Regions from separate parts of the Pseudomonas sp. SMN11 genome, predicted to be linked through region 2. Evidence: predicted binding sites of a transcription regulator. Region 2 holds the regulator's gene; the other holds the start of a gene.
What was found. Region 2 encodes sigma-54, which starts transcription at its own class of promoters, with help from an activator protein. Its sites were predicted from a motif close to ANTGGCATNNANNTTGCTNT; they were not measured.

Region 1 (15,246 bases), on a different contig from region 2:
CAGCCACGGCCTGGGGACTGGTGCCCCATCCGAACCACCACTCCAGCAACGGCTGCCAAGGTGCGAGCATGACTTACTCCTTGTGGTAGGCGGTGACGCGCTCGACCTCTTCCTTCGAGCCGAGGATCACCGACACACGCTGGTGCAGGCCCTCCGGCTTGATGTCGAGGATGCGCTGGTAACCATCGGTGGACACGCCGCCGGCCTGTTCAATGATGAACGACATCGGATTGGCTTCGTACATCAGGCGCAGCTTGCCCGGCTTGCTTGGATCGCGGGCATCGCGCGGGTACATGAACAGACCGCCACGGGTCAGGATGCGGTGCACGTCGGCCACCATCGAGGCGATCCAGCGCATGTTGTAGTTCTTCTTCAGCGGGCCGGTCTCGCCTGCCAGCAGTTCGCCCACGTAGCGCTGCACCGGGGCTTCCCAGTGACGCTGGTTGGACATGTTGATGGCGAACTCGGCGGTGCTTTCCGGCACGCGGATGTTCTCGTGGGTCAGAACGAAGCTGCCCAGTTCACGGTCCAGGGTGAAGCCCTTGACGCCGTTGCCCAGGGTCAGGATCAGCATGGTCTGCGGGCCATAGATGGCGTAACCGGCAGCGACCTGCTGGGTGCCTGGCTGCAGGAAGGCGTTTTCGTTCAGGATTTCGTTCTGGCTCAGGTACTCGTTAGGGCAACGCAGTACCGAGAAGATGGTGCCGACCGACACGTTGACGTCGATGTTGGACGAACCGTCCAGTGGGTCGAAGACCAGCAGGTAGGCGCCTTTCGGGTACTTGCCCGGGATCTGGTAGGCGTTGTCCATTTCCTCGGACGCCATGCCGGCCAAGTGGCCGCCCCATTCGTTGGCTTCGAGCAGGATGTCGTTGGAGATCACGTCCAGTTTCTTCTGGACTTCGCCCTGCACGTTTTCAGTGCCCATGCTGCCCAACACACCACCGAGGGCGCCTTTGGACACGTGATGGCTGATTTCCTTGCACGCACGCGCCACCACTTCGATCAGGAAGCGCAGATCGGCAGGGGTATTGTTGCTGCGGGTCTGCTCAATCAGATAGCGACTCAGGGTAACGCGGGACATGTATGGCTCCGAAGGATAGGGGGAGAAAACCCCCGCAGTTTACAGGGAGAGTTGCAGCCTAGCGAGCAAAGAGACTCGACTTCCGCCCTTGAGTTCAGCAAGCGCCCGGCCAATGGTCGGTTGCACGGCACACATTCGGCCAACTGCACGGACTCTGTGGGAGCGGCCTTGTCTCGCGAAAGGGCCGCGAAGCAGCCCCAGGGATTTCAGCTGAGTTGCATAGATTGTGGGGCTGCTGCGCAGCCCTTTCGCGACACAAGGCCGCTCCCACAATGACCGCATGCCCTGCCTCAATCCAGAGCCTTCCAGATCTCGGTGGCGTATTCACGAATGGTCCGGTCCGAGGAGAACCAGCCCATCCGCGCTGTGTTCAGCACTGCCATGCGCCACCACTCCTGCGGTGTGTGCCACAACTCCTCGACCCGCCGCTGGGCATCCCAGTAGGCATCGAAGTCGGCGCACACCAGGAACCGGTCATAGGCCACCAGCCCATCGATCAACCCCGCATAGCGTGACGGATCATCCGGCGAGAACACCCCGCTGCGAATCGCCTGCAGCACATCGCCCAATCGGCTGGACGCCGCAATCGCCGCATTCGCACCGAAGTCCCCCGCCTTGCGCCGCGCCTCCACCTGCTGCGCAGTCAGGCCGAAGATGAACATGTTGTCCGCACCCACCTGCTCGCACATCTCGACGTTGGCACCGTCGAGCGTGCCGATGGTCAGCGCGCCGTTGAGGCCGAATTTCATGTTGCTGGTACCCGACGCCTCGTAACCGGCGGTGGAGATCTGCTCCGACAGGTCCGCCGCCGGGATGATGCTTTCGGCCAGGCTGACGTTGTAGTTGGGCAGGAACACCACCTTGAGCAGGCCGCGCACGGTCGGGTCGTTGTTGACCACCCGGGCGATGTCGTTGGCCAGCTTGATGATCAGCTTGGCCTGGTGGTAACTGGCTGCGGCCTTGCCGGCGAAGATCTTCACCCGCGGTACCCAGTTGGTACCGGGGTCGTTGCGCATGGCCTGGTACAGCGCCACGGTGTGCAGGAGGTTGAGCAACTGGCGCTTGTACTCGTGGATGCGCTTGACCTGCACGTCGAACAGCGCCTCAGGGTTGACCGTGACGCCTATCCGGTCCTGGATGATACTGGCCAGGGCACGCTTGCTGTGCAGGCGCTGGGCGGCGAACTGCTTGCGGAAGCTGGCTTTGTCGGCGAACGGCACCAGCCCGGCCAAGCGCCCTTCGGGGTCGTCCTTGAGCTCCGGCCCAAGCGCCTCGACCAGCATCTCGGTCAGCTGCGGGTTGGACTGGTACAGCCAGCGGCGGAAGGTGATGCCGTTGGTCTTGTTGTTGATCCGCTGCGGGTAGAGCTTGTGCAGCTCGGCGAACACGGTGCTCTTCATCAGCTTGCTGTGCAGCGCCGACACGCCATTGACGCTGTGCGAGCCAAGGAATGCCAGGTTGCCCATGCGCACCCGACGGCCGTTGTCCTCTTCGATCAGCGATACCGCGCGCAGCACATCGAAGTCGTGCAGGCCTTTGGCCCGCAGGCTGTCGATATGGTAGGCATTGATCAGGTAGATGATCTGCATGTGCCGCGGCAGCATGCGTTCCATCAGCGCCACCGGCCAAGTTTCCAGAGCCTCGGGCAGCAGGGTGTGGTTGGTGTAGGCCAGCGTGCCGACCGTCAGCTCCCAGGCCTTGTCCCAGGGAATTTCATGCTGGTCGACCAATAGCCGCATCAGCTCGGCCACGGCGATCGAAGGGTGCGTGTCATTCAGCTGGATGGCGGCCGCATCCGGCAGGTTGAGCAGGTTCTGGTGCATGTTCAGGTGGCGACGCAGCAGGTCCTGCAGCGACGCCGAAACAAAGAAGTACTCCTGGCGCAGGCGCAGCTCCTGACCGGCCTCGGTGCTATCGGCCGGATACAGCACCCGCGAGATGCTCTCGGCCCGCGCCACTTCGGCGACAGCACCCAAGTGGTCACCGGCATTGAAGCGCTCAAGGTGCAGCTCTTCCAGTGCCCGCGCCCGCCACAGGCGCAAGGTGTTGACGCTGGCACCGCGCCAGCCGACCACGGGCGTGTCGTAGGCTACCGCCCGCACCGTCTCGCCCGGTGACCACACCTGGCGTTGCTGGCCGTGTGTATCGTGCACGGTTTCGACGCTGCCACCGAAACTGATCGGGTAGATTACCTCGGCGCGCTCGAACTCCCAGGGGTTGCCGAAGTCCAGCCAGTTCTCGGTCTGCTCCTGCTGCCACCCATCGACCACTGCCTGGCGGAACAGCCCGTGTTCGTAACGGATGCCATAGCCATGGGCGGCGATGCCCAAGGTCGACATGCTCTCCATGAAGCAGGCTGCCAGGCGGCCAAGGCCACCATTGCCCAAGGCGGCATCCGGTTCGAGCAGGCGAATGCGCTCCAGATCGACGTTCAGGCCTTCGAGGGCATCCCGGGCGATATCCAGCAAGCCGAGGTTGCTCAGGCTGTCGTAGAGCAGCCGGCCGATGAGAAATTCCAGGGAAAGGTAGTAGACCCGCTTCTGGCTGCGTCGATAGGCGCGACGGGTGTGGTCCATCCAGTGGTCGACCATGTGATCGCGCGCGGCCAGAGCGATGGCTTCGAACCAGTCGTGGTCGAAGGCATGCTCCGGATCCTTGCCGACCGCGTAGGTCAGCTTATCCAGTACAGCAGCGCGAAAATCCGCGACTTCGGCGTCACGAGCTTCAGGTTCCTGGGACATGCGGCATCCTCGGGCAAGTTGACGAAAGCGGAGGGAGACTGTTGAGCCTAGACGCTTCGACCAAGAGCGACAGCCAGTGTTCGCGGTTTTCATGAACCTTTGCGCATTCGGTCAAAAGGTTGTTCATAAATTGAACAATTCCGGTATGATCGCGCGCCCCAAGACCGTGATTCACCCCCATAACGATGAAAACGACCCTGATCGCCGCGGCCGAAGTCGACCGCCTCGAGACCTGGCAGCGCTACACCAGCAACATGTGCCATGGCTGCCATTCGACCTGCTGCACCCTGCCGGTAGAGGTGAAGATCAAGGATCTGATCCGCATTGGCGTGGTAGATGAATTCGAGAAAGACGAACCGCCGAAGAACGTGGCCAAGCGTTTGCAGAAGGAAGGCATTATCGAGCGCTTCAATCAGAAGTCGGGGATCTTCACCCTGACCCGGATGAGCAACGACGACTGCATGTACCTGGATCGCAAGAGCCGGCTGTGCACCATCTATGACAAGCGGCCGGATACCTGCCGCAATCACCCCAAGGTCGGGCCGCGGCCGGGGTATTGTGCTTACAAGCCGAAGGTTGTTGGCCGCTGATTCGCCTTTTGATCGGGTGATGGCCACCAGGCGCATGCCTGGGTTGTGATGGTGTGGCGGCGCTCGATCTCATAGGCGCTGAAAATGTCGAGGCGGACCCATGGTGGCCACCTGCAACCTAAAGACAAGCCCATCCCTGCACCACTCCTACTCACATTGATGTTCGCCTTTTCGCGGGTAAACCCGCTCCCACAGGTACGGCGCCGGCCGTGGGCATTGCACATCCCCTGTGGGAGCGGGTTTAACCCGCGAACACCGGCAGAGCCGGTGCCATACACACAAAGACCAGACCAAAAAAAACGCCCCCGACCTTTCGACCGGGGGCGTTTTTATTCAGCCTGAGCTAACTCAGTTCTTGGCTTTCTTGGCAGCGCGGGTACGCTCGCCTTCGTCCAGGATCTTCTTGCGCAGACGGATCGACTTAGGAGTGACTTCGCACAGCTCGTCGTCCTGGATGAATTCCAGAGCCTGTTCCAGGGTGTGGCGAACTGGCGGAACCAGGGCGATGACTTCGTCTTTGCCCGAAGCACGCATGTTGTCGAGCTTCTTGCCTTTGGTCGGGTTCACGCCCAGGTCGTTGTCACGGCTGTTCAGGCCGATGATCTGACCGTTGTAGATCTCCTGGCCGTGTTCGACGAACAGCTTGCCGCGAGCCTGCAGGGTTTCCAGCGAGTAGGTCAGTGCCTTGCCGGTTTCAACCGAAACCAGAACACCGTTCAGACGGCCGGACATCTGGCCCGACTTCATGGTGTCGTAACGATCGAAGATCGAGGTCAGGATGCCTGCACCGTTGGTCAGGGTCAGGAACTGGTTACGGAAACCGATCAGACCACGGGCTGGAATGTTGTACTCCAGGCGCACACGGCCCTTGCCATCCGGCACCATGTTGGTCAGGTCGCCTTTACGCAGACCCATCTCTTCCATGACCTTGCCCTGGGATTCTTCAGGGATGTCGATGGTGACGTTCTCGAACGGCTCCTGCTTGACGCCGTCGACTTCGCGGATGATCACTTCAGGACGGCCCACGGCCATCTCGAAGCCTTCACGGCGCATGGTTTCGATCAGAACGGACAGGTGCAGCTCACCACGGCCCGATACCTTGAACTTGTCAGGGGAATCGGTTTCCTGAACGCGCAGAGCAACGTTGTACAGCAGCTCCTTGTCCAGACGGTCCTTGATGTTACGGCTGGTGACGAACTTGCCTTCCTTACCGCAGAACGGCGAGTCGTTGACCTGGAAGGTCATCGAAACGGTCGGCTCGTCAACGGTCAGCGGCTTCATCGCTTCTACCGCGTCCGGGGCGCACAAGGTGTCGGAGATGAACAGCTCGTCGAAACCGCTGATGCAGACGATGTCGCCAGCCTGGGCTTCTTCGACGTCGACGCGGTGCAGGCCGTGGTGGCCCATCAGCTTCAGGATACGACCGTTACGCTTCTTGCCGTTGGTGTCGATGGCGACAACCGGGGTGTTCGGCTTGACGCGGCCACGGGCGATACGGCCAACGCCGATAACGCCGAGGAAGCTGTTGTAGTCCAGCGCGGAGATCTGCATCTGGAACGAACCGTCACGGTCAACGTCCGGTGCCGGTACGTTGTCGACGATCGACTGGTACAGGGCGGTCATGTCTTCGCCCATGGCGGTGTGGTCCAGACCGGCAATGCCGTTCAGGGCCGAGGCGTAGACGACTTTGAAGTCCAGCTGTTCGTCGGTGGCACCGAGGTTGTCGAACAGGTCGAAGATCTGGTCCAGAACCCAGTCAGGACGCGCGCCCGGACGGTCGACCTTGTTGATCACGACGATCGGTTTCAGGCCGGCTTCGAAAGCCTTCTTGGTCACGAAGCGGGTTTGCGGCATCGGGCCGTCCTGGGCGTCGACCAGCAGCAGCACGGAGTCAACCATCGACATTACACGCTCAACCTCGCCACCGAAGTCGGCGTGGCCGGGGGTGTCGACGATGTTGATGTGGTAGCCGTTCCAGTTGATGGCGGTGTTTTTCGCCAGAATGGTAATACCGCGCTCTTTTTCCTGGTCGTTGGAGTCCATGACGCGCTCGTCGTTGAGCTCGTTACGCTCCAGAGTGCCGGACTGACGCAGGAGTTTGTCGACCAGGGTGGTTTTACCATGGTCAACGTGGGCGATGATGGCGATGTTACGCAGATTTTCGATCACAACTGTATCTCGATCAGAGGATTCGGTTGCCACCTAGTGTAGGCGGCGAATATGTACGCTTTTAGGCTCAGCGGGCCCGATGGTCGGGAGGGCGATGGCGGATGCTGCCGCCATACAGCCCTGGCGTCTTATGTCGGACGATAAACACGCACATTGGCATGTCCCTCACTGAGCAGGTGGTGTGCGTGCAAACGGCTCATCACACCTTTGTCGCAATACAGCAAGTACTGGCGCGTAGGGTCCAGGTGCTTGAACTTGCTGTTGATGGCATAGAACGGCATGGCCTGGACTTCGATACCGTCCAGTGCGAGTGGTTCGTCTTCCTGGGCATCGGGGTGACGAATGTCGATGACGATCTGGCCTGGCAGCGCCTCGACCACTTCCTCGATTTCGATGTCCTTGCCCAGCTCGTCGATCACGTGGTCGATGGAGATGAACTTGGCGCGCTCCAGGGCGCGCTCCAGCACGGCCATGTCGAACTGCTTTTCTTCGTGCTCCATGCGGTGACGCTTGGCATGGGTGGTCGGGTTCACCGAGATCACGCCGCAATATTCCGGCATGTGCTTGGCGAAGTCGGCGGTGCCGATTTCGGTGGCCTGGTCGATGATGTCCTGCTTGTGGCTGGCCAGCAACGGGCGCAGCACCAGCTTGTCGGTGGCCGAGTCGATGATCGACAGGTTCGGCAGGGTCTGGCTGGAGACCTGGGAGATCGCCTCGCCGGTCACCAGCGCGTCGATCTGCAGGCGGTCGGCCATGTGCGCGGCACCGCGCAGCATCATGCGCTTGAGGGTTACGCCCATGTAGCTGTTGTCGACCTTGTTGAGGATCTCGCCGACCACTTCTTCGAACGGCACGCTGATGAACAGCACGCGCTGGCTGCTGCCGTACTTTTTCCACAGGTAGTGGGCCACTTCCATCACGCCCAGCTCGTGGGCACGGCCGCCGAGGTTGAAGAAGCAGAAGTGGGTCATCAGGCCGCGGCGCATCATCTGGTAGGCCGCCACGGTGGAGTCGAAACCACCGGACATCAGCACCAGGGTCTGCTCCAGGGCACCCAGCGGGTAGCCGCCGATTCCGTTGTGCTGGTTGTGGATCACGTACAGGCGCTGATCGCGGATCTCCATACGCACCACGACTTCAGGCGTCTTCAGGTCGATGCCGGCGGCGCCGCACTGCTGGCGCAGCTGGCTGCCGACGTAGCGGTCGACGTCCATAGAGGTGAAGTCGTGATGGCCGCCGCGCTTGCAACGCACCGAGAAGCGCTTGCCGGCCAGCAGGTGGCCGAAGTGGTGCTTGCACTTGGCGACGATGTCGTCGAAGTCGCCCAGCGGGTATTCCTCGACCTGCAGGAAGTGGGTGATACCCGGGGTGCAGGTGAGGCGCTCGATCATCTCGCGCTGGATCTTCTCGTCCTCGACGCGGGTGACCACCTCGAGATTGTCCCAGACACCATCGACCGCGAGCTCAGGATCGAGATCCTTGAGCACGTTGCGGATGTTCTTGCCGAGCTGGCGGATGAAGCGCTTGCGCACCGGCCGGCTCTTGATGGTGATTTCTGGGAAGACTTTGACGATAAGTTTCATTGGGTTAACAGCGCGCGCAGGGCCTGCCGAAAATGAGGGGCGCGAATTATAGCGGAAATTGCTCAGGATTTGACCAACTTTTGATCAGAAGCTTTCAGATAAATGCAGAGGCCAGGTTTTGTGGCGCCTGTGCCGGCCCTTTCGCGGGTAAACCCGCTCCCACAGGGACCACACACGCTTCCAGCACTGTGCAATCCCTGTGGGAGCGGGTTTACCCGGGAAAAGGCCCTCAAAGTAAGCATAGCTTTCGAGCCATGCACTCATTTGGTGCTCAACCCTGAATTCCTGCCTCCTAAGGGTGCACTTTTGTCCGCTACGACCCCAGCAAATGCCCGCAAACGCCCCTTTTTATCTCGCCCTCGCCATTTTCGGGCACTGGCATGCAATTTGCTCCCTTGTGAGGCAGGTAAGCTTGGCCGACTATCCGCGCCCGGCAACACCCTTTTTCCAGAGCAGCGGCCCACCGCGCTCTAGACCCTCCGGAGGACAACATGTCGAAGTCGGTTCAACTCATCAAAGATCATGACGTCAAGTGGATTGATCTGCGTTTCACGGACACCAAGGGCGTACAGCATCACGTGACCATGCCGGCGCGTGATGGCCTGGACGAAGACTTCTTCGAAGTCGGCAAGATGTTCGACGGTTCCTCCATCGCTGGCTGGAAAGGCATCGAAGCGTCCGACATGATCCTGATGCCGGTTGACGAGACCGCCGTTCTGGACCCGTTCACCGAAGAACCAACCCTGATCATCACCTGCGACATCGTCGACCCGTCGAGCATGCAGGGCTACGATCGCGACCCACGTGCGATCGCCAAGCGCGCCGAAGAGTACCTGAAGAGCACCGGCATCGGTGACACCGTCTTCGCCGGCCCAGAGCCAGAGTTCTTCATCTTCGACGAAGTGAAGTTCAAGTCGGACATCTCCGGTTCGATGTTCAAGATCTTCTCCGAGCAAGGCTCGTGGATGTCTGACGCTGACGTGGAAGGCGGCAACAAAGGCCACCGCCCAGGCGTGAAAGGCGGCTACTTCCCGGTTCCGCCGTTCGACCACGACCACGAAATCCGTACCGCCATGTGCAACGCTCTGGAAGAAATGGGCCAGACCGTTGAAGTTCACCACCACGAAGTGGCGACTGCCGGCCAGAACGAAATCGGCGTCAAGTTCAACACCCTGGTGAAGAAAGCTGACGAAGTACAGGCCCTGAAATACGTCGTGCACAACGTTGCCGACGCCTACGGCCGTACCGCCACCTTCATGCCGAAGCCACTGTACGGCGACAACGGCTCGGGCATGCACGTGCACATGTCGATCTGGAAAGACGGCAAGAACACCTTCTCCGGTGAAGGCTATGCTGGCCTGTCCGATACCGCCCTGTACTTCATCGGCGGTATCATCAAGCACGGTAAGGCCCTGAACGGCTTCACCAACCCGTCGACCAACTCGTACAAGCGTCTGGTCCCAGGCTTCGAAGCGCCGGTAATGCTGGCCTACTCGGCTCGCAACCGTTCCGCCTCGATCCGCATTCCTTACGTCGGCAGCCCGAAAGCCCGCCGTATCGAAGCACGCTTCCCGGACCCATCGGCCAACCCGTACCTGGCCTTCGCGGCCCTGCTGATGGCTGGCCTGGACGGCATCCAGAACAAGATCCACCCAGGCGATGCTGCCGACAAGAACCTGTACGACCTGCCACCAGAAGAAGCCAAGGACATCCCGCAGGTTTGCGGCAGCCTGAAAGAGGCCCTGGAAGAGCTGGACAAAGGCCGTGCGTTCCTGACCAAGGGCGGCGTGTTCTCCGACGACTTCATCGATGCCTTCATCGAGCTGAAGAGCGAAGAAGAAATCAAGGTCCGCACCTTCGTGCACCCGCTGGAATACGAACTGTACTACAGCTGCTGATCTGGCTGGCGCCTGGCGCCAATCTGAATCACCGAAAACGGCCTTCTTCTGAAGGCCGTTTTTTGTTTTACGCTCATCGCTTTCAGATACTTCCTACAAGCAAGGCTTACCTGACTGCGCACAATCAAATCTCCGACAATAAGGAGATTGCCATGCGCCCCCTGCCCTTCGTGCTGTTCTTCGTCATACCTCTTTTCGGCTGCAGTTCCCCCTCACAACCCGACCTCAAACCTTTGCTCGCGGCAATAGGGCAGCGCCTGGACCTGGCCTACGCCGTGGCCGTGCACAAATGGGACAATGGCGTGCCAGTCGAGGCCCCGCTGCGAGAACAAGAGGTTCTGCAGCAGGTTCAAGCTGCAGCCCATGACTACGATCTGACTCCCGAACGGGCCGCGGCCTTTTTTGCCGACCAGATCGAAGCCAACAAAATCGTCCAGTACGCCCTGATCGACCGCTGGACGGCACTGGGGAAGCGGCCCCCTCAGCAAGCCCGGAATCTCGCAGATGAATTGCGCCCGCGCCTGGACATGCTCCAGGCGACATTGCTGTTCGAACTGGGCAACCTGGACCGCAAGCCGCTTGACGATTGCCCTCGCCAATTGACCGACGCCCTAGCCGGTCATGCCAGCGACGCGCTCCGGCACATGGCCCTGGTCCGCGCAACCGCACACCTGTGCGTAAAACGCTGACTTCAGCAATGCTCTATATTGGTGCATAAACGTACCAAGCGCTTCGACCTGCAACCCAAAACGGGTCACTTGAAACGATAAATCACGGCAATCTGGTCCGAATAAGCGCAATTCCAGGTCTTTATCAGGCAATTCCGCTTCTTTTCGGAGCCTTGGTTTGTTTCTTGCATTTTCCTGTACAGAGACTGGTATCAGCGGACCCACCGCCTGCCCGGCCACGGCCGCGCCCTGCCTGACAAGCGCCAAAAGAGGTCAACGACGCCTTATGACCATCAGCGATGCACAGCACCGTCTGCTTCTGGACAACCTGACCACCGCAACGCTCCTGCTCAATGCCGAGCTGCGCCTGGAATACATGAACCCGGCTGCGGAAATGCTCCTGGCCGTCAGCGGCCAGCGCAGCCACGGACAGTTCATCAGTGAGCTGTTCACCGAATCGACCGAGGCGCTCAACTCGCTGCGCCAGGCCGTGGAACAGGCGCACCCGTTCACCAAGCGTGAAGCGCAACTGACCTCGCTGACCGGGCAGGCCATCACCGTCGACTATGCCGTGACGCCGATCCTGCATCAGGGCAATACCTTGCTGCTGCTGGAAGTGCACCCGCGTGATCGCTTGCTGCGCATCACCAAGGAAGAAGCCCAGCTGAGCAAGCAGGAAACGACCAAGATGCTGGTGCGCGGCCTGGCCCACGAGATCAAGAACCCGCTCGGCGGTATTCGTGGCGCCGCACAGCTGCTGGCTCGCGAACTGCCCGAAGAGGGGCTGCGCGACTACACCAACGTGATCATTGAAGAGGCCGACCGCCTGCGCAACCTGGTCGACCGCATGCTCGGCTCGAACAAGTTGCCGTCGCTGGCCATGACCAACATCCACGAAGTACTGGAGCGGGTCTGCAGCCTGGTCGAAGCCGAAAGTCAGGGATGCATCACATTGGTGCGCGACTACGACCCAAGCCTGCCGGATGTGCTGATCGACCGCGAGCAGATGATCCAGGCCGTACTGAACATCGTGCGCAACGCGATGCAGGCGATCAGTTCGCAGAACGAGTTGCGCCTGGGTCGCATCACCCTGCGCAGCCGTGCCGTGCGCCAGTTCACCATCGGCCACGTGCGCCATCGCCTGGCGGCGCGTATCGAGATCATCGACAACGGCCCAGGCATCCCTGCGGAACTGCAGGACACGCTTTTCTATCCCATGGTCAGTGGGCGCCCGGACGGTACCGGGCTCGGCCTGGCCATTACCCAGAACATCATCAGCCAGCACCAGGGCCTGATCGAGTGTGAAAGCCACGCAGGGCACACCGCCTTCTCGATCTTCCTGCCCCTGGAACAAGGAGCCACCGCCTCATGAGCCGAAGTGAAACCGTATGGATCGTCGATGATGATCGCTCCATCCGCTGGGTCCTGGAAAAAGCCCTGCAACAGGAAGGCATGACCACCCAGAGCTTCGACAGCGCCGATGGTGTCATGGGCCGCCTAGCCCGCCAGCAGCCTGATGTGATCATTTCCGACATTCGCATGCCCGGCGCCAGCGGCCTCGACCTGCTGGCGCAGATCCGCGAACAGCACCCACGCCTGCCGGTCATCATCATGACCGCCCATTCCGACCTGGACAGCGCCGTGGCGTCGTACCAGGGTGGTGCCTTCGAGTACCTGCCCAAGCCGTTCGACGTCGACGAAGCGGTGTCGCTGGTCAAACGTGCCAATCAGCACGCCCAGGAACAGCAAGGCCTCGATGTACCGCAGGCCTTGGCCCGCACGCCGGAAATCATCGGCGAAGCGCCGGCGATGCAGGAAGTCTTCCGCGCCATCGGCCGCCTGAGTCACTCCAACATCACCGTCCTGATCAACGGTGAGTCCGGTACCGGCAAAGAGCTGGTGGCGCACGCCCTGCACCGCCACAGCCCGCGTGCGGCATCGCCATTCATCGCCCTGAACATGGCGGCCATCCCCAAGGACCTGATGGAGTCGGAGCTGTTCGGCCACGAGAAAGGTGCCTTCACCGGCGCGGCCAACCTGCGCCGCGGCCGCTTCGAGCAGGCCGACGGCGGTACCTTGTTCCTCGACGAGATCGGCGACATGCCAGCCGATACCCAGACCCGCCTGTTGCGGGTGCTGGCCGATGGCGAGTTCTATCGCGTTGGCGGCCACGTGCCGGTGAAGGTCGATGTACGCATCATTGCGGCAACCCACCAGAATCTGGAGTCACTGGTGACGGCCGGCAAATTCCGTGAGGACTTGTTCCATCGCCTCAACGTGATTCGCATCCATATTCCGCGCCTGGCCGACCGCCGCGAGGACATTCCGGCGCTGGCCCGACACTTCCTCGGCCGTGCCGCCCAGGAACTGGCCGTAGAGCCGAAGCTGCTCAAGCCGGAAACCGAAGAGTTCATCCGTAACCTGCCGTGGCCGGGCAACGTGCGCCAGCTGGAAAACACCTGCCGCTGGATCACCGTGATGGCCTCTAGCCGCGAGGTGCTGATCGGCGACCTGCCGCCGGAGCTGCTGAACCTGCCGCAGGACGCAGCACCGGTGACCAACTGGGAACAGGCGCTGCGCCAGTGGGCTGACCAGGCCCTGGCGCGCGGGCAGTCGAATTTGCTCGACAGTGCGGTCCCCAGCTTCGAACGGATCATGATCGAGACCGCGCTCAAGCACACCGCCGGACGCCGGCGTGATGCGGCAGTGCTGCTGGGCTGGGGGCGCAATACCCTGACCCGCAAGATCAAGGAGTTGGGGATGAACGTCGATGGCGGGGATGAGGACGAGGGTGAGGACCACTGATCCCTGTTAACCCGTGAAACCTCTGGGGCCGCTTTTGCGGCCCCAGTCATTTCTGCTTTCCGGTGCACCGATGCTGTGCCCAGTGCACCTCACGAAGGCACAAATCCCCTTGAAACCCGGCCAAATCACCCTGAAAACCCAGTATTCATGGGTTTTAAAAACTGGCACGCCCCCTGCAATAGCTAATACATGTCCAGTTTCGGGGGCCCTGGTACAGGCAGGCCGGGTGACCCCTCTTTTATTCGCAGTAACGCCGCTTTCGGGGACCTCGGTACAGGCAGGCCGGGCCATCCCCTCTTTAATTTGCTGTAAGCCCTTTTGGGGACCTTGGTACAGGCAGGCCGAGATATCCCCTCTTTTATTCGTGCAGCTTCACCTGCACCCGCCAACGCCCAGCGTCCTCTGCACCGGCCCATTCGCCGTGCAGGGGACGCGCGGCAATCACCGTCAGCAACAGCCCCTTGTCACTCTTCTGCAAACGCCAGCCGACCGGCTTGCCCTGCAGGTCCAACTGGCCGCGCTGCGCCTTGCCCTCGGCCTCGAACAAAAGCGCCACGGTGCCTTCTACGTTTTCACCATGCAGCTTGGGCTCTTCGTTGAACCACAGGTCCAAGCCATCCTGCACCACCTCGACCTGTTCCAGCACATGCTCATCAGGAGCAGTCAGACGACCAATCATCAGGCCCACCAACATGCCGAACAGCGCCAGTGAAAGCAGCATGCGTGGCCAGGCCTTCGAACGCAGGTCAGGTTCAGGGGTAGAATGCTCGCCATCTTCACGTTTGGAGCCGTGCATGTTTCACGTCATCCTTTTTCAACCAGAAATTCCGCCGAATACCGGCAACATCATCCGCCTCTGTGCCAACAGCGGTTGCGCCCTGCACCTGATCGAGCCGATCAGCTTTGAACTGGACGACAAGCGCCTGCGCCGTGCCGGGCTGGATTACCACGAGTATGCCACGCTCAAGCGCCACGAAAGCCTGGCCGGATGCCTGGAAAGCCTGGGCAATCCGCGACTGTTCGCCTTCACCACCAAGGGCTCGCACCCGTTCCATGAAGTGGCTTATCAGCCCGGTGATGCGTTCCTGTTCGGGCCAGAGAGCCGCGGCCTGCCGGCCGAAGTACTCGACAGCCTGCCGGCCGAGCAACGCCTGCGCCTGCCGATGCGGCCGGGGTGCCGCAGCCTGAACCTGTCCAATACCGTGGCAGTGACGGTGTATGAAGCCTGGCGGCAAAACGGGTTTGCCGGTAGCTGATCTCTAACCTGTACCGGCCCTTTCGCGGGCATGCCCGCTCCCATAGAGACCGCGCAAAACTTGAAGGTTGTGCAGTATCTGTGGGAGCGGGCGTGTCCGCGAAGATGCCGGTACAGGAAACAAAAAAGCGCCCCGAGAGGCGCTTTTGTGTTACCGGCAGAATTACTGCACGGTCGGCGTTTCGCCAGTTTCCTGCATGCGCTGCAGCTCTTGCGCGTACAGGGCATCGAAGTTGACCGGCGACAGCATCAGGGCCGGGAACGAACCACGGGTCACCAGGCTGTCCAGGGTTTCACGGGCATACGGGAACAGGATGTTTGGGCAGAACGCGCCGAGGGTGTGGCTCATCGACGAAGCGTCGAGGTTCTTGATCAGGAAGATGCCTGCCTGCTGAACTTCAGCGATGAAGGCCACTTCGTCGCCGTTCTTGACGGTCACCGACAGGGTCAGAA
Region 2 (15,246 bases):
TTGGAACGTCGGTCCTTAAGCGGCTACTGCCGGCCGGGCTACTACAGCCCGACCGCATTCAATTCGAATGGCACGTCCGTGTGCCAGCGGGCAACTAGCCCGGTACGCGGCGGATTTTCGCGCCGAGCATTTGCAGTTTTTCTTCGATGCACTCGTAACCACGGTCGATGTGGTAGATGCGGTCGATCAGGGTGTCGCCTTCGGCGACCAGCGCCGACAGCACCAGGCTGGCGGATGCACGCAGGTCGGTGGCCATCACCGGAGCACCTTTGAGTGCCGGCACGCCGGTGACGATCGCGGTGTTGCCTTCGACCTGGATCTGCGCGCCCATGCGGTGCATTTCGTATACGTGCATGAAGCGGTTTTCGAAGATCGTCTCGATGACTGCGCCAGTGCCTTCGGCGATGGCGTTCAGCGAGATGAACTGCGCCTGCATGTCGGTCGGGAACGCCGGGTACGGGGCGGTGCGCAGGTTGACGGCTTTCGGCCGCTTGCCGTGCATGTCCAGCTCGATCCAGTCCTCACCGGTGGTAAGTTCGGCGCCTGCTTCCTTCAGCTTTTCCAGCACTGCCTCGAGGATGGTCGGGTCGGTGTCCTTGACCTTGACACGGCCGCCGGTAACGGCAGCGGCGACCAGGTAAGTGCCAGTCTCGATACGGTCGGGCATGACACGGTAGGTAGCCGAAGCCAAACGCTCGACGCCATCGATGGTGATGGTGTCGGTACCGGCGCCCTGGACCTTGCCGCCCATGGCGTTGATGAAGTTGGCCAGGTCGACCACTTCAGGCTCGCGCGCGGCGTTCTGCAGCACACTGCGGCCTTTGGCCAGGGCAGCGGCCATCATGATGTTCTCGGTACCGGTGACGCTCACGGTGTCAAAGAAGAAGTGCGCACCGCGCAGGCCGCCTTCAGGCGCCTCAGCCTTGATGTAGCCGCCTTCGACTTCGATCTTCGCCCCCATGGCCTCGAGGCCACGGATGTGCAGGTCGACCGGGCGCGAACCGATGGCGCAGCCGCCTGGCAGGGCCACTTCAGCCTTGCCGAAGCGCGCGACCATGGGGCCGAGCACCAGGATCGAGGCGCGCATGGTCTTGACCAGCTCGTAAGGGGCTACCAGAGTCTTGATGGTGCGCGGGTCGATTTCCACCGCCAGCTTTTCGTCGATCACAGGCTCGATGCCCATGCGCCCGAACAGCTCGATCATGGTGGTGATGTCGTGCAAGTGCGGCAGGTTGCCCACGATGACCGGGCCATCGGCCAGCAGGGTCGCCGCCAGAATCGGCAGGGCCGCGTTCTTCGCGCCGGAAATGCGGATCTCGCCGTCGAGACGAGCGCCGCCAGTAATAATCAGTTTGTCCATTGGTGTCTCGCCGCCAAGTTGGCTCAGGTGCGCTCAGCCCAGGCTGCGCTGCTGAAAAATTTCATGGTTACCGCATGGATGCTGCCATTGGCGATCCACGGATTCAGGTGAGCATAGATCGCCTGTTGACGTTTGACCGGGCTCAGGCCAGCCAACTCGTCGCTGATCACGTTCAACTGGAAGTTGCAGCCTTCGCCTTCAACTTCGACCCGGGATCCCGGCAATTTCTCTTCAAGGAAGCTCTTAACTTCTACGGCCTGCATGCTCAACCTCAATCGGCGCCCGATGCGCACGGGTCGGCCATCATACAAAAAAGCCCCTCGCCTGCGAAGCCCAACGAAGGGGCGCGCGACCGAGGGGCCTCACATCACTGCCAAGCCATCAGCTTGCCAGCACCTCATCCAGGTCATAGACCCCGGCGATTTCCCGCATGTCGTCGGGCATGCCACGCACCTCGACGGCCTTGCCGGCTGCCTCGGCGTCACGGATGAACGCCAGCAGCAGCGACAGGCCGACACTGGTGGAGCGCGCCACGGCCGAGCAATCCAGCACTAGGCGCGCCTCGCGGCAGGCGCCGACCAGCGCCTTGCCCTGCTTGCGCAGGGCCGGCCCGCTGCGGTAATCCAGTTCGCCGGCCAGGCGCAGCACGCCCGGCTCGGCCATGGTTACAGCGGCCTCACTCATTTGACGGTCTTCTCTGGCGATTCGTCGGCCTTTTCCTTGGCTTTGGCCACTTCGCCGGCCCAGCCGTCGATGGTCTTGTCCAGGTTGTTGCCGTTGCGCTGCATGGCATCGGCGAACTGGTCGCGGAACAGCTTGCCGATGTTGATGCCGTTGACGATGACGTTACGCACCTTCCACTCGCCACCCAGGTTTTCCAGGGTGTACTGCACCGGGTACACGGCACCATTGTTGCCGGTGACCTTCATGCCTACAGAGGCGCGCTTGCCGTCATCGGCCTTGGCCGGATCTACGACGATGCCCTGGTTGTTGTACTCCAGCAGCGCGTTACCGTAGAACTGAAACAGGCTGCGCTTGAAGTTTTCCTGGAAGCGCTGCATCTGCTCGGGCGTGGCCTTGCGCGAATACTTGACGGTCATGATGCTCTTGGAGATACCGTCGGCATCGACCACCGGCGCGAGGATCCGGTCAAGGGTGTCGTAGAAAGCTTGCGGGTTGGACTTGTACTGCTCCTTGTTGGCCTTGAGCTCACCCAGCAGTTCGGTGGTCGTGCTCTGCACCACGTCGTGCGGCGACTGGGCAGCCAGGGCAAACAGGGGGACGGCCGCCAGCAGCACCAGCAAGCCACGTCGCAGGATCGAAATCATGGAAACTCCTTAATTAGCCGGTTGCGCTTCTTTGGGTTCCTTGCCAACGGAGTTGAGCAGGAACTTGCCAATCAGATCTTCCAGTACCAGCGCCGACTGGGTGTCATGGATGGTCGAACCGTCCTTGAGCACGTCTTCTTCACCGCCCACGCTGATACCGATGTACTTCTCGCCAAGCAAGCCGGCGGTCAGGATCGAAGCAGTGGAGTCGGTCGGCAGGTTGTTGACCGCCTTGTCCAGCTGCAGCGTCACCCGACCGGTGTAGGAATCACGGTCCAGATCGATGGCGGTGACCTTGCCGATCGTTACACCGGCCATGGTCACTTTAGCTCTGACCGTCAAACCGGCGATATTGTCGAAGTACGCATAAACTTTATAGGTATCGCTGCTCGGGCTGGCCGACAGCCCGCTGACACGCAGGGCCAGCAGCAGCAGCGCCAGGATCCCGGCCAGGAGGAACAGGCCGACACCGATTTCCAGGGTGCGGTTTTGCATCAGAAATCTCCAAACATCAAGGCGGTCAAAATAAAGTCCAGACCCAGCACTGCCAACGAGGCATAGACCACGGTCTTGGTGGTGGCGCGGCTGATCCCCTCTGAGGTGGGTTCGCAGTCGTACCCCTGGAACACGGCAATCCAGGTCGTGACGAAGGCGAACACCAGGCTTTTGATCAGCCCGTTGAGCACGTCGTCGGTAAAGGAAACGCTGTTCTGCATGTTGCCCCAGAACGAGCCTTCGTAAACGCCCAGCCAGTCGACTGCAACCCATGAACCACCCCAGATGCCGACCACGCTGAAAATCAGCGCGAGCAGCGGCAGCGAGATGAAACCGGCCCACAGCCGTGGTGCAACGATGTACTTGAGCGGGTCGACGCCGATCATTTCCAGGCTCGACAGCTGCTCGGTGGACTTCATGTTGCCGATTTCGGCGGTCAGCGCGGAACCAGCGCGGCCGGCGAACAGCAGCGCGGTGACCACCGGGCCAAGCTCACGCAGCAGGGTCAGGGCGACCATTTGCCCGACCGCCTGTTCGGAGCCGTACTTGGTCAGGATGCTGTAGCCCTGCAGGGCCAGCACCATACCGATGAACACGCCGGATACGACAATGATCGCGAGCGACAGCACGCCGACCGAGTACAGCTGCTTGGTCAGCAGCTGGATACCACCGCCAATGCCACCACGGCCGATCAGCGCATGGAACAGGAACAGGCACGAGCGCCCGAGCACGGCCAGCACGTCGATCGCCGAGCGCCCGAGCAGGCGGATACGTTCGAGTAAGGATTTTCTGCGCATCACCGCGCCCCCAGCAGATCGGCGCGGTAGTCAGGCGCAGGGAAGTGGAATGGCACCGGGCCGTCCGGGTCGCCTTTCATGAACTGGCGAATGCGCGGATTGTCCGAGCCCATCAGCTCGTCGGGCGTACCCTGGCCCAGCACCTGGCCATCACCGACCACATAAATGTAGTCGGCAATACTGGCGGTTTCGGCCAGATCGTGAGAGACCACGATACTGGTAATACCCAAGGCATCGTTGAGCAGGCGGATCAAGCGCACTAGTACGCCCATGGCAATCGGGTCCTGGCCGACAAACGGTTCGTCGTACATCAGGATCTGCGGGTCCAGGGCAATCGCCCGGGCCAGCGCCACCCGGCGTTTCATGCCGCCGGACAGCTCGTCCGGCATCAGGTCGATGGCACCGCGCAGGCCGACCGCCTGCAATTTCATCAACACGATGTCACGGATCATTTCGTCCGAAAGCTGGGTATGTACGCGCAATGGGAAGGCGACGTTTTCGAACACGTCGAGATCGGTAAACAGCGCACCGCTCTGAAACAGCACCCCCATCTGCTTGCGCGCATCGAACAGGTCGCTACGCGAGAGGCTCGGCAGGTTCTGCCCGGCCACCCACACTTCACCGGCCGACGGGCGTAGCTGCGCGCCCATCAGGCGCAGCAGCGTGGTCTTGCCGCAACCCGACGGCCCCATGATCCCGGTGACCTTGCCACGCGGGATACGGATGTCGACATTGCTGAAAATGCTGCGCGAACCGCGCTTGAAGGTGACTCCCTTCAACTCGACCGCGTAGGCGCTATCCACACTCATCTAGACTCCTTGCTAGTGCAGCCTCGCACTAATGGACGCCGGCCCTCATCGTGAAGGCACACACACCCTTGGCAGGCCGAATAGCGGCGAACTATAGCACCGCTGCCCCTGCGCCCCCAAGGGTATGGAAACAGGTCGTTCAGGCCAGCGACAGGCTTTGATGACATTTGAGAGGGCAATCGAAAGGATGAGGCTTTCTTGTATTGCGGCTATAATCGCCGCCTTTTAATCAGGCATTGCTTTTCGACATGAGCCAATCCAGCGAGCTGATCCACTCCGCCCAGCGCACCCTGCGCCTGGAACTCGAGGCCGTAGAAGGCCTGGTGGCCCGCATCGACGCCAATTTCGTCAAGGCCTGCGAACTGATCCTGGCGAGCAAGGGTCGGGTCGTGGTGGTAGGCATGGGCAAATCGGGGCATATAGGCAACAAGATCGCCGCCACCCTGGCCAGCACCGGCACGCCAGCGTTCTTCGTGCATCCGGCTGAAGCCAGCCATGGCGACATGGGCATGATCACCCGCGATGACGTCATCCTGGCCCTGTCCAACTCCGGCAGCACCGCCGAGATCGTGACCCTCCTGCCGCTGATCAAGCGCCTGGGGATCCAGCTGGTCAGCCTGACCGGCAACCCGGACTCGCCCTTGGCCCAGGCCGCCGAGGTCAATCTCGACGCCAGCGTCACCCAGGAAGCCTGCCCGCTGAACCTGGCCCCGACCTCCTCCACCACCGCGGCACTGGTGCTGGGGGACGCACTGGCCATCGCCCTGCTCGAAGCCCGTGGTTTCACCGCAGAAGACTTCGCCTTCTCGCACCCTGGCGGTGCGTTGGGCCGTCGTCTGCTGCTGAAGGTCGAGAATGTCATGCACGCCGGTGATGAATTGCCCCAGGTGCAGCGCGGCACACTCCTCAAGGACGCGCTCCTTGAAATGTCCCGCAAAGGTTTGGGCATGACCGTGATCGTGGGCGCCGATGGCAAGCTGGCCGGGATCTTCACCGACGGCGACCTGCGCCGCAGCCTGGACCGCAACATCGACGTGCACACCACTCTGATTGACCAGGTGATGACCGTGCACGGCAAGACGGCTCGTGCCGAAATGCTCGCCGCCGAGGCCCTGAAGATCATGGAAGACCACAAGATCAGCGCCCTGGTGGTCGTGGACAAGGACGACCGCCCGACCGGCGCCCTGAACATGCACGACCTGCTGCGCGCCGGCGTGATGTAAAGGAGAACCAATCGATGACCCAAGATCTCATGCAACGCGGCAAGGCAATCAAACTCGCCGTTTTCGACGTTGACGGCGTGCTGACCGACGGCCGCCTGTACTTCCTCGAAGATGGCAGCGAGTTCAAGACCTTCAACACCCTTGATGGCCAGGGTATCAAGATGCTCATGGCCTCGGGCGTAACGACGGCAATCATCAGCGGGCGCAAGACCCCAGTGGTGGAGCGCCGGGCGAAAAACCTCGGCATTCCTCACCTTTACCAGGGTCGCGAAGACAAATTGGTAGTGCTCGACGGCCTGCTCGCCGAACTGGGCCTAAGCTATGAACAGGTAGCCTACCTGGGCGACGACCTCCCCGACCTACCGGTAATCCGCCGGGTCGGCCTGGGTATTGCCGTAGCCAACGCCGCACCGTTCGTTCGCCAGCACGCCCACGGCGTAACCCAGGCACGCGGCGGCGAAGGTGCTGCACGCGAGTTCTGCGAACTGATCATGCAGGCCCAGGGCACCCTGGACGCTGCCAACGCCAACTATCTGTAAGGTTGCCCATGTTCAGCAAGAAAGCCCGCAACATTGCGTTGCTCGCGGTGATCGCCGCGGTGCTGGCAGCAGTCGGCTACTGGAATGTCAGCCCCGAGAGCTTCCTCGAAAAGCCGGTAGCCCAGGTTGACGAAAGTGCCATCGACTATTACGCGATCAACGCGCACAGCGTGCAGTTCCTCCCCGACGGCAAGCTGCAATACGAAATGACTGCCGACAAGGTCGAACACCTCAAGGCCAGCGAGGTCACACTGGTGACCGCGCCCGACCTGCACATGTACCGCGGCACTCAGTACCCATGGCACGTGCAGAGCGTGCGCGCCGAGGTCAACCCTGACGGCAGCGAAGTCGAACTGATCGACCAGGTACGGATTGCCCGCACCGACGAAAAACAGCGCGATACCATCATTACCAGCTCGCGCATGACCGTATTCCCGCAGAAGCAATATGCGCAGACCGAGCAAGCCGTTAGAATCGACGGCGCCGGTGGCACAACCACAGGCAAGGGAATGAAAGCGTATTTGAAAGAAAGCAAGATCGACTTGCTCTCTAACGTAAGAGGACAGTATGAGGCTCGTTAAAACCCTCCCCCTTTTGCTCAGCCTGAGCGCAGCAGCACTGGGAAGCGCGAGCGCCTTCGCCCTGCCGAACGACCGTGACCAGCCCATCCGCATCCAGGCCGACAACGCGCACCTGGATGACAAGCAGGGCGTGGCCACCTACACCGGCGACGTGATCATCACCCAGGGCTCGATGATGATCAAAGGCAACACCGTGACCATGACCCGTGCCGCCAATGGCGACATCGACGTGGTGACCTCGGTGGGCAACCTGGCGTACTTCGAGCAGCAGCAGACTGCGGCCAAGCCTGACAAGATGAAAGGCTGGGCGGTAACCATCCAGTACCAGGCGCAGAAAGACACGGTGATCCTCACTGACCGCGCCAAGGTCGAGAACGAAGGCAATACCACCGAAGGCGAAAAGATCGTCTACAACACCAAGACCCAGGTTGCGACCGCCGGTCGTGGTGGCAACGTGACTCAACCACGTCAGCGCATCGACATGGTGATCCAGCCGAAGAAGAAGGCCGAGTAAATGGCAACCCTCAAAGCCCAGCACCTGGCCAAGAGCTACAAGGGGCGGCAAGTCGTGCGTGATGTCAGCCTGTCGATCGACAGCGGGCAGATCGTCGGCTTGCTCGGCCCCAACGGCGCCGGCAAGACCACCTGCTTCTACATGATTGTGGGGCTGGTCCAGGCCGACCAGGGGCGCGTACTGATCGACAACCTCGATGTCAGTCACCAGCCTATGCACGGCCGCGCCCGCGCCGGTATCGGCTACCTGCCGCAGGAAGCCTCGATCTTCCGCAAGCTGTCGGTGGCCGACAATATCATGGCCATTCTCGAGACCCGCAAGGACATCGACCGTGAAGGCCGACGCAAGGAACTGGAAAGCCTGCTGCAGGAGTTCCACATCAGCCACATCCGCGACAACCTCGGCATGAGCCTTTCCGGTGGCGAACGCCGCCGCGTCGAAATTGCCCGGGCCCTGGCTACCGCACCGAAGTTCATCCTGCTGGACGAACCGTTTGCCGGTGTCGACCCGATCTCCGTCGGCGACATCAAGCAGATCATCCACCACCTCAAGGCCAAGGGTATCGGTGTGCTGATCACCGACCACAACGTCCGTGAAACCCTGGATATCTGCGAGACCGCCTACATCGTCAACGACGGTCGACTGATCGCCGAAGGCGACGCCGAGACCATCCTTGCCAACGACCTGGTCAAGGAGGTCTACCTGGGCCACGAGTTCCGACTCTGATCCCCGGGACCTGCCTGGAGCACTGGCATTAACGCCCTGTCGGGGCTTAAGTTGTTACAGTGCTCTAGGCAAACGCTACAATTTGAGGCATAAAACTTGCTTGAATTTGGCGCTCCGGCGCCCTCGTGTAGTGGATGGCGCATGCGCGCCGGCGAACAAGGTATTAAGCCCCAGCCATGAAACCATCGCTCGTCCTAAAAATGGGCCAGCAACTGACGATGACCCCGCAGTTGCAACAGGCCATCCGCCTACTTCAGCTCTCTACCCTGGACCTCCAGCAGGAAATCCAGGAAGCGCTGGAGTCCAATCCGATGCTCGAACGTCAGGAAGACGGCGACGACTTCGACAACAGCGACCCGATGGCGGACAACGCCGAAAACAAGCCGGCCGCCGAAGTCCAGGAAAACAGCTTCCAGGAAAGCACCAGCAGCGCCGAAACCCTGGAAGACGGTGAGTGGAGCGAGCGAATCCCTAACGAGCTTCCAGTCGACACCGCCTGGGAAGATATTTATCAGACCAGCGCCAGCAGCCTGCCGAGCAACGATGACGACGAGTGGGACTTCACCACCCGCACATCGGCCGGCGAAAGCCTGCAGAGCCACCTGCTGTGGCAGCTGAACCTGGCCCCGATGTCCGATACCGACCGCCTGATCGCCATCACCCTGATCGACAGCATCAACGGCCAGGGCTACCTGGAAGATTCCCTCGAAGAAATCTGCGAAGGCTTCGACCCGGAGCTGGACATCGAACTCGACGAGGTAGAAGCGGTACTGCACCGCATTCAGCAGTTCGAGCCGGCCGGTGTCGGCGCCCGCTCCCTGGGCGAGTGCCTGCTGCTGCAATTGCGTCAACTGCCTGCCGGCACGCCCTGGATGAGCGAAGCCAAGCGCCTGGTCACCGACTTCATCGACCTGCTCGGCAGCCGCGACTACAGCCAGCTGATGCGCCGCATGAAGCTCAAGGAAGACGAACTGCGCCAGGTGATCGAGCTGGTGCAGAGCCTCAACCCGCGGCCCGGTTCGCAAATCGAGTCGAGCGAGCCGGAATACGTGGTGCCTGACGTGATCGTGCGCAAGGACAGCGACCGCTGGCTGGTCGAGCTGAACCAGGAAGCGATCCCGCGCCTGCGGGTCAACCCGCAGTACGCAGGTTTCGTTCGCCGCGCCGACACCAGCGCCGACAACACCTTCATGCGCAACCAGCTTCAAGAGGCACGCTGGTTCATCAAGAGCCTGCAAAGCCGTAACGAAACGCTGATGAAGGTCGCCACGCAGATCGTCGAGCACCAGCGCGGCTTCCTCGACCACGGCGACGAAGCGATGAAACCGCTGGTCCTGCATGACATCGCCGAAGCAGTGGGCATGCACGAGTCGACCATTTCGCGGGTGACCACGCAGAAATACATGCACACCCCGCGTGGCATCTACGAACTGAAATACTTTTTCTCCAGCCACGTCAGCACCGCCGAAGGCGGAGAATGCTCATCTACGGCTATCCGCGCGATCATCAAGAAACTGGTTGCCGCGGAAAATCAGAAAAAGCCATTGAGTGACAGCAAGATCGCTGGTTTACTGGAGGCACAAGGCATCCAGGTAGCCCGTCGCACCGTCGCCAAGTACCGCGAGTCCCTCGGCATCGCACCGTCGAGCGAGCGCAAGCGACTGATGTAGCCCCCGGATGTGCCACAGCGTTTGTGGGGCAGGTGCAAGACCTGCCTCTTTATGCACGGGCAACAAAGGAGAAGCTGTATGCAAGTCAATATCAGTGGACAGCATGTAGAAGTCACCCAGCCACTGCGCGATTACGTGCTTGAAAAGCTCGCTCGCGTGGAGAGTCACTTCGACAAGATCACCAACGTGCAGGTCATCATGAAAGTCGAGAAGCTGCAGCAGAAGGTCGAGGCGACCCTGCAGATTCCAGGCGGTGAAGTGGTTGCCAACGCGGAACACGAAGACATGTATGCAGCGATCGACGCCTTGGCCGACAAGCTCGACCGCCAACTGAAAAAACACAAGGAAAAACAGCAAAGCCTGCTGCAAGGTGCAGCCGCCCGCTGATCCCTCTCATCCATGATCCGACTTGAAACCATCCTGACCCCCGGCCGTTCCCTGGTGAACGTGCCGGGCGGCAGCAAGAAGCGCGCCCTGGAAAAGGTCGCCAACCTGATTGCCGAGCAAGTGCCCGAGCTTGCGATGCAAGACGTCTTCGAAAAGCTCATCGCTCGCGAAAAACTGGGTTCTACCGGCTTTGGCAATGGCATTGCCATTCCCCACTGCCGACTTGAAGGCTGCTCTGCCCCGGTAAGTGCACTGTTGCACCTGGACGCGCCGATCGACTACGACGCCATCGATGGCGCCCCGGTGGATCTGCTGTTCGTCCTGCTGGTGCCAGAGGCGGCCACCGATGCCCATCTTGAACTGCTGCGCCAGATCGCCAGCATGCTCGATCGCAAGGAGGTCCGCGATCGCCTGCGTGCCGCCGGTAGCAGCGAGGCCCTGTACCAGGTTGTCCTGGACGCACAGAACGAGCACTGAATATGCGCCTGATCATCGTCAGTGGCCGGTCCGGCTCCGGCAAGAGCACCGCCCTCGATGTACTGGAAGACAACGGTTTCTACGTCATTGACAATCTGCCGGCCGGGCTGCTGCCTCAGCTGGCAGAGAACGCGCTGATGAACACCGAGCTGTTGCAGCCTCGGGTGGCGGTCAGTATTGATGCACGCAACTTGCCAAGCCATCTGTCACGCTTCCCCGAACTGCTCGAGGAGGCCCGCGCACGCCACATCCAGTGTGATGTGCTTTATCTGGATGCCGACGAGGACACGCTGCTCAAGCGCTTCTCGGAAACCCGCCGTCGCCACCCGCTGACCAATGCCGACCGCTCGCTCGCCGAAGCGATCCGGGTAGAAAGCGAACTGCTGGGGCCGATTGCCGACCTTGCCGACCTGAAGATCGACACCACCAGCCTCAACCTCTACCAGCTGCGCGATTCGATCAAGCTACGCTTGCTCAATCAGCCCGAGCCCGGCACTGCCTTCCTGGTCGAATCGTTCGGCTTCAAGCGCGGTATGCCGGTCGATGCCGACCTGGTGTTCGACGTACGCTGCCTGCCCAACCCGTACTGGAAGCCAGAGCTGCGCGAGCATTCAGGCCTGGAGCAGCCAGTCATCGACTACCTCGCCGCACAGCCGGACGTGGAAGAAATGTTCAACGATATTTCCAGCTACCTGCTCAAATGGCTGCCACGCTTTGCTGCCAGCAACCGCGCCTATGTCACCATCGCCATTGGCTGCACAGGTGGTCACCACCGCTCGGTCTACATCACCGAACGCCTCGGCCAGCTGTTGCAGCAATCCCTGAAAAACGTCCAGGTTCGCCACCGCGACCTCTAGCCCACAGGATCCACCGCACGATGCCCGCCCGCGAAATCACCATCATCAACAAGCTGGGCCTGCATGCCCGGGCGGCAGCCAAGTTCGTCGGCGTGGCCGGCAAGTATCCCTGTCAGGTCCGCGTTGGCCGCGCACCCGACAAGATGGTGGACGGCAAAAGCATCATGGCGGTGATGATGCTGGCGGCGGGCAAAGGTACTCAAGTGCACCTGCTGACCGAAGGGGAGCAGGATAACGATGCGCTGGAAGCGCTGGTGGCATTGATCAACAACTATTTCGACGAAGGCGAGTAGCCAAAAAGGTGGCTTGGCATCTGTAGGAGCGGCCTTGTGTCGCGAAAGGGCTGCGAAGCGGCCCCAGCAATTTTGCATCCGTGCTGAAATCCTGGGGCCGCTTCGCAGCCCTTTCGCGACACAAGGCCGCTCCTAAAGGAATCACGACATCGCGGTATCCATCACCATCATCAAGCAAAAGCCGATGCACAGCCCTAGGCTGGCCAAGCGGTGATTCCCGTTGCTGCGCGACTCGGGAATGATCTCCTGGGTCACCACCAGCAGCATCGCCCCGGCCGCACAGGCCAGGCCCACCGGTAACAGCAACTCCGCCATGTTCACCAGCCAGGCACAGACCACTGCAGCCAGCGGCTCGACCAGGCCAGAGGCGGCACCGATCAGGAATGCCTTGAACCGTGGCATCCCTGCTCCCGCCAGTACCAACGCTATCACCAGCCCCTCAGGCACATCCTGCAAGGCTATGCCCATGGCCAGGCTATCAGCGTCGGCCATGCCGCCCCCGGCAGACACACCGATGGCCATGCCTTCGGGAATGTTGTGGGCAATGATGGCGATCACGAACAACCAGATCCTCGCGGCGATGACCGGCTGATTTTCGGTGCCGACCAGCGCCTCCGGGGAAGCACCGGAGACCTTGAGGTCGACCAGGAACAGGCACAGGGCGCCGAGCATCAGGCCGAAGCTGATCAGGCCACCGGCGCCCCAAGGGCTGAAACCGATGGCCTTGGCGGCATCCAGCCCAGGGATGATGAGCGAGAACGCCGTCGCCGCCAGCATCACTCCCGCCCCAAAGCCCAGCAAGGTATCGGCCAAGGCCACCGGCATGTTGCGAATCACCAGCACCGGTACTGCGCCCAGCGCCGTACCCAATGCGCACAGTGCACCGCCCTCCAGGGCACGCAACATGCGCGGTTCCAGGTCCAGCCAGGCAATGCCACGGGCCAGCAGCAGCGCTGTACCGGCCAGCAGCAGCAAGGTTCCCAGCGCCAAGCGGAACAGGCGCACACTGCTGACAGACATCACCTCAGAGCGCATACCGGGCCGACTCACTTCAGAGCTTCGTGATAGCGGCGATCCACTTCCGCCCAGTCAATCACGTTGTAGAAGGCGCCAATGTATTCCGGGCGACGGTTCTGATACTTCAGGTAATAGGCGTGCTCCCACACGTCCAGGCCGAGGATCGGCGTATTGCCGTGCATCAGCGGGCTGTCCTGGTTGCCACTGCTTTCCACCACCAGCTTGTTCTGCGGGGTGACACTGAGCCACGCCCAGCCGCTACCAAAACGGGTCAGCGCCGCTTTGGTGAAAGCCTCCTTGAATGTTTCGAAGCCACCCAGCTCTGCTTCGATGGCCGTGGCCAGCTGGCCTTGTGGCTGACCACCCCCGTGGGGCGACATGACCGTCCAGAACAGGCTGTGGTTGGCGTGGCCCCCGCCGTGATTGGTGACTGCACCACGCAGGTTCTCAGGCAGATGCTGGACCGCTGCGACCAGTTTTTCGACCGGCCATTCGGCCCACTCAGTGCCCTCGATGGCCGCGTTCAGGCCATTGACGTAGGTTTGGTGGTGCTTAGTGTGGTGGATCTCCATGGTTTGCGCGTCGATGTGTGGTTCCAGCGCATCGTAGGCGTAAGTCAGTGCAGGCAAGGTATGCGGCATATCAATGGATTCCGTAGGCAGGGGTTCTGGGCGCCAGGTTCGGCGCGGTAGCGAGCTCACTGGTCTCGGCGCCGTGGCGGTTGAGCAGGCGCTCGGTACGCGGGTACTGGCCGTACTCGGCAATGAAACTCAGCAGTTCGGTGTAGGTGCGGCCGCTGTGGCGCAGCGCGGCATCACGCAGCGCCTGCGGCAAGCGGGCTTCCTGGCTGGCCTGGAGCAATCGCTGATGGGCGGCACACAGGTAGTCGGCACTCTCGTGCGGCTGGTTCAGGCGCAGGTGCAGGTCGGCCAGGTTGTGATGGGCGATGACCAGCGCGGCCACCGCCTCATCGACGTCATGCCAGCGCTCGAACAGCACCTGAGCCAGGGCCAGTGCTTGCAGGTAGTGCTCCCGGGCGTCGACCAGCTCGCCCTGTTCGAACAGGCGGTTGGCCGTCTCGGTCGTGCGTTTCCAGTGCTGCATGACGATGTTTCCTCTGGGCGCTGTGACGTGTCAGATGCCACCAGCGGTGAGCTTTTCCGGGTCCAGCAGTGCCTCGAGCTGATCGCGCGACAGGTCGGTGTGCTCCAGCGCTACATCAATGATCGGGCGGCCCTGCTGGTAGGCGGTCTTGGCGATTTCGGCGGCCTTGAGGTAGCCGATAATCGGATTCAGCGCGGTAACCAAGATCGGGTTGCGGGCCAAGGCCTCCTTGAGCTTGCCCTCGTTGACCTTGAAGCTGGCAATGGCTTTGTCGGCCAGCAGGCGGCTGGCATTGGCCATCAGCTCGATGCTCTCCAACAGGTTGCGGGCGATCACCGGCAGCATCACGTTCAGCTCGAAGTTGCCCGATTGGCCGGCCACAGCGATGGTGGCGTCATTGCCGATCACCTGGGCAGCGACCATGGCAGTGGCTTCCGGGATCACCGGGTTGACCTTGCCCGGCATGATCGAGGAGCCCGGCTGAAGGCCCTGAAGCTCGATTTCACCCAAGCCGGCCAAGGGGCCAGAGTTCATCCAGCGCAGGTCGTTGGCGATCTTCATCAGCGCCACGGCAGTCGTTTTGAGCTGGCCAGACAACGCCACGGCAGTGTCCTGGGAGCCGATCAGCGCGAAGAGGTTATGGCCGGGGGTGAACTCGACCTTGGTCAGACCGCTCAACTGCCGTGCGAAGCCAGCAGCGAACTGCGGGTGGGCGTTGATCCCGGTGCCTACCGCGGTGCCGCCCTGGGCCAGAGCCTGCAGGCTTGGCAGGGTCGCTTCCAGGTGTGCCTTGGCGCCATTGATCTGCGCAGCCCAGCCGTCGAGAACCTGGCTCATGCGCACCGGCATGGCATCCATCAGGTGGGTGCGGCCAGTCTTCACATACTGATGCACCTGGGACGACTTGGCCTCGATCACCTGAACGAGGTGGCTCAGCGCAGGCAACAGCTGCTCACGCAACGCCAGCGCGGCACTGACATGGATGGTGGTGGGGATGATGTCGTTGCTGCTCTGCCCGCAGTTGACGTGGTCGTTGGCGTTGACCGCTTCACCGAGCACGCGGCTGGCC

Region 1: the regulator sigma-54 is predicted to act here: its motif matches at 8,542-8,561, upstream of glnA (type I glutamate--ammonia ligase).

Annotation. Positions count from the first base shown of each region.
Region 1 is NZ_JBKGGW010000004.1:140,882-156,127, reverse strand. Features, by position in the region: gene ACLEJU_RS06420 (DUF924 family protein) at 1-70, opposite strand, end outside; gene ACLEJU_RS06415 (class 1 fructose-bisphosphatase) at 74-1,084, opposite strand; gene ACLEJU_RS06410 (glycogen/starch/alpha-glucan phosphorylase) at 1,375-3,825, opposite strand; gene ACLEJU_RS06405 (YkgJ family cysteine cluster protein) at 4,011-4,415, shown strand; gene typA (translational GTPase TypA) at 4,764-6,584, opposite strand; gene thiI (tRNA uracil 4-sulfurtransferase ThiI) at 6,713-8,167, opposite strand; gene glnA (type I glutamate--ammonia ligase) at 8,659-10,065, shown strand; gene ACLEJU_RS06385 (chorismate mutase) at 10,218-10,754, shown strand; gene glnL (nitrogen regulation protein NR(II)) at 11,020-12,105, shown strand; gene ntrC (nitrogen regulation protein NR(I)) at 12,102-13,538, shown strand; gene ACLEJU_RS06370 (hypothetical protein) at 13,897-14,334, opposite strand; gene trmL (tRNA (uridine(34)/cytosine(34)/5-carboxymethylaminomethyluridine(34)-2'-O)-methyltransferase TrmL) at 14,333-14,794, shown strand; gene secB (protein-export chaperone SecB) at 14,957-15,246, opposite strand, start outside.
Region 2 is NZ_JBKGGW010000012.1:111,926-127,171, reverse strand. Features, by position in the region: gene hisG (ATP phosphoribosyltransferase) at 1-1, opposite strand, end outside; gene murA (UDP-N-acetylglucosamine 1-carboxyvinyltransferase) at 95-1,360, opposite strand; gene ACLEJU_RS13415 (BolA family protein) at 1,384-1,623, opposite strand; gene ACLEJU_RS13410 (STAS domain-containing protein) at 1,742-2,044, opposite strand; gene ACLEJU_RS13405 (MlaC/ttg2D family ABC transporter substrate-binding protein) at 2,041-2,688, opposite strand; gene mlaD (outer membrane lipid asymmetry maintenance protein MlaD) at 2,698-3,183, opposite strand; gene mlaE (lipid asymmetry maintenance ABC transporter permease subunit MlaE) at 3,183-3,980, opposite strand; gene ACLEJU_RS13390 (ATP-binding cassette domain-containing protein) at 3,980-4,789, opposite strand; gene ACLEJU_RS13385 (KpsF/GutQ family sugar-phosphate isomerase) at 5,038-6,012, shown strand; gene ACLEJU_RS13380 (KdsC family phosphatase) at 6,027-6,551, shown strand; gene lptC (LPS export ABC transporter periplasmic protein LptC) at 6,560-7,132, shown strand; gene lptA (lipopolysaccharide transport periplasmic protein LptA) at 7,119-7,646, shown strand; gene lptB (LPS export ABC transporter ATP-binding protein) at 7,647-8,372, shown strand; gene ACLEJU_RS13360 (RNA polymerase factor sigma-54) at 8,549-10,042, shown strand; gene hpf (ribosome hibernation-promoting factor, HPF/YfiA family) at 10,121-10,429, shown strand; gene ptsN (PTS IIA-like nitrogen regulatory protein PtsN) at 10,442-10,906, shown strand; gene rapZ (RNase adapter RapZ) at 10,909-11,763, shown strand; gene ACLEJU_RS13340 (HPr family phosphocarrier protein) at 11,784-12,056, shown strand; gene ACLEJU_RS13335 (ZIP family metal transporter) at 12,198-13,091, opposite strand; gene ACLEJU_RS13330 (superoxide dismutase) at 13,103-13,714, opposite strand; gene ACLEJU_RS13325 (hypothetical protein) at 13,716-14,177, opposite strand; gene ACLEJU_RS13320 (class II fumarate hydratase) at 14,208-15,246, opposite strand, start outside.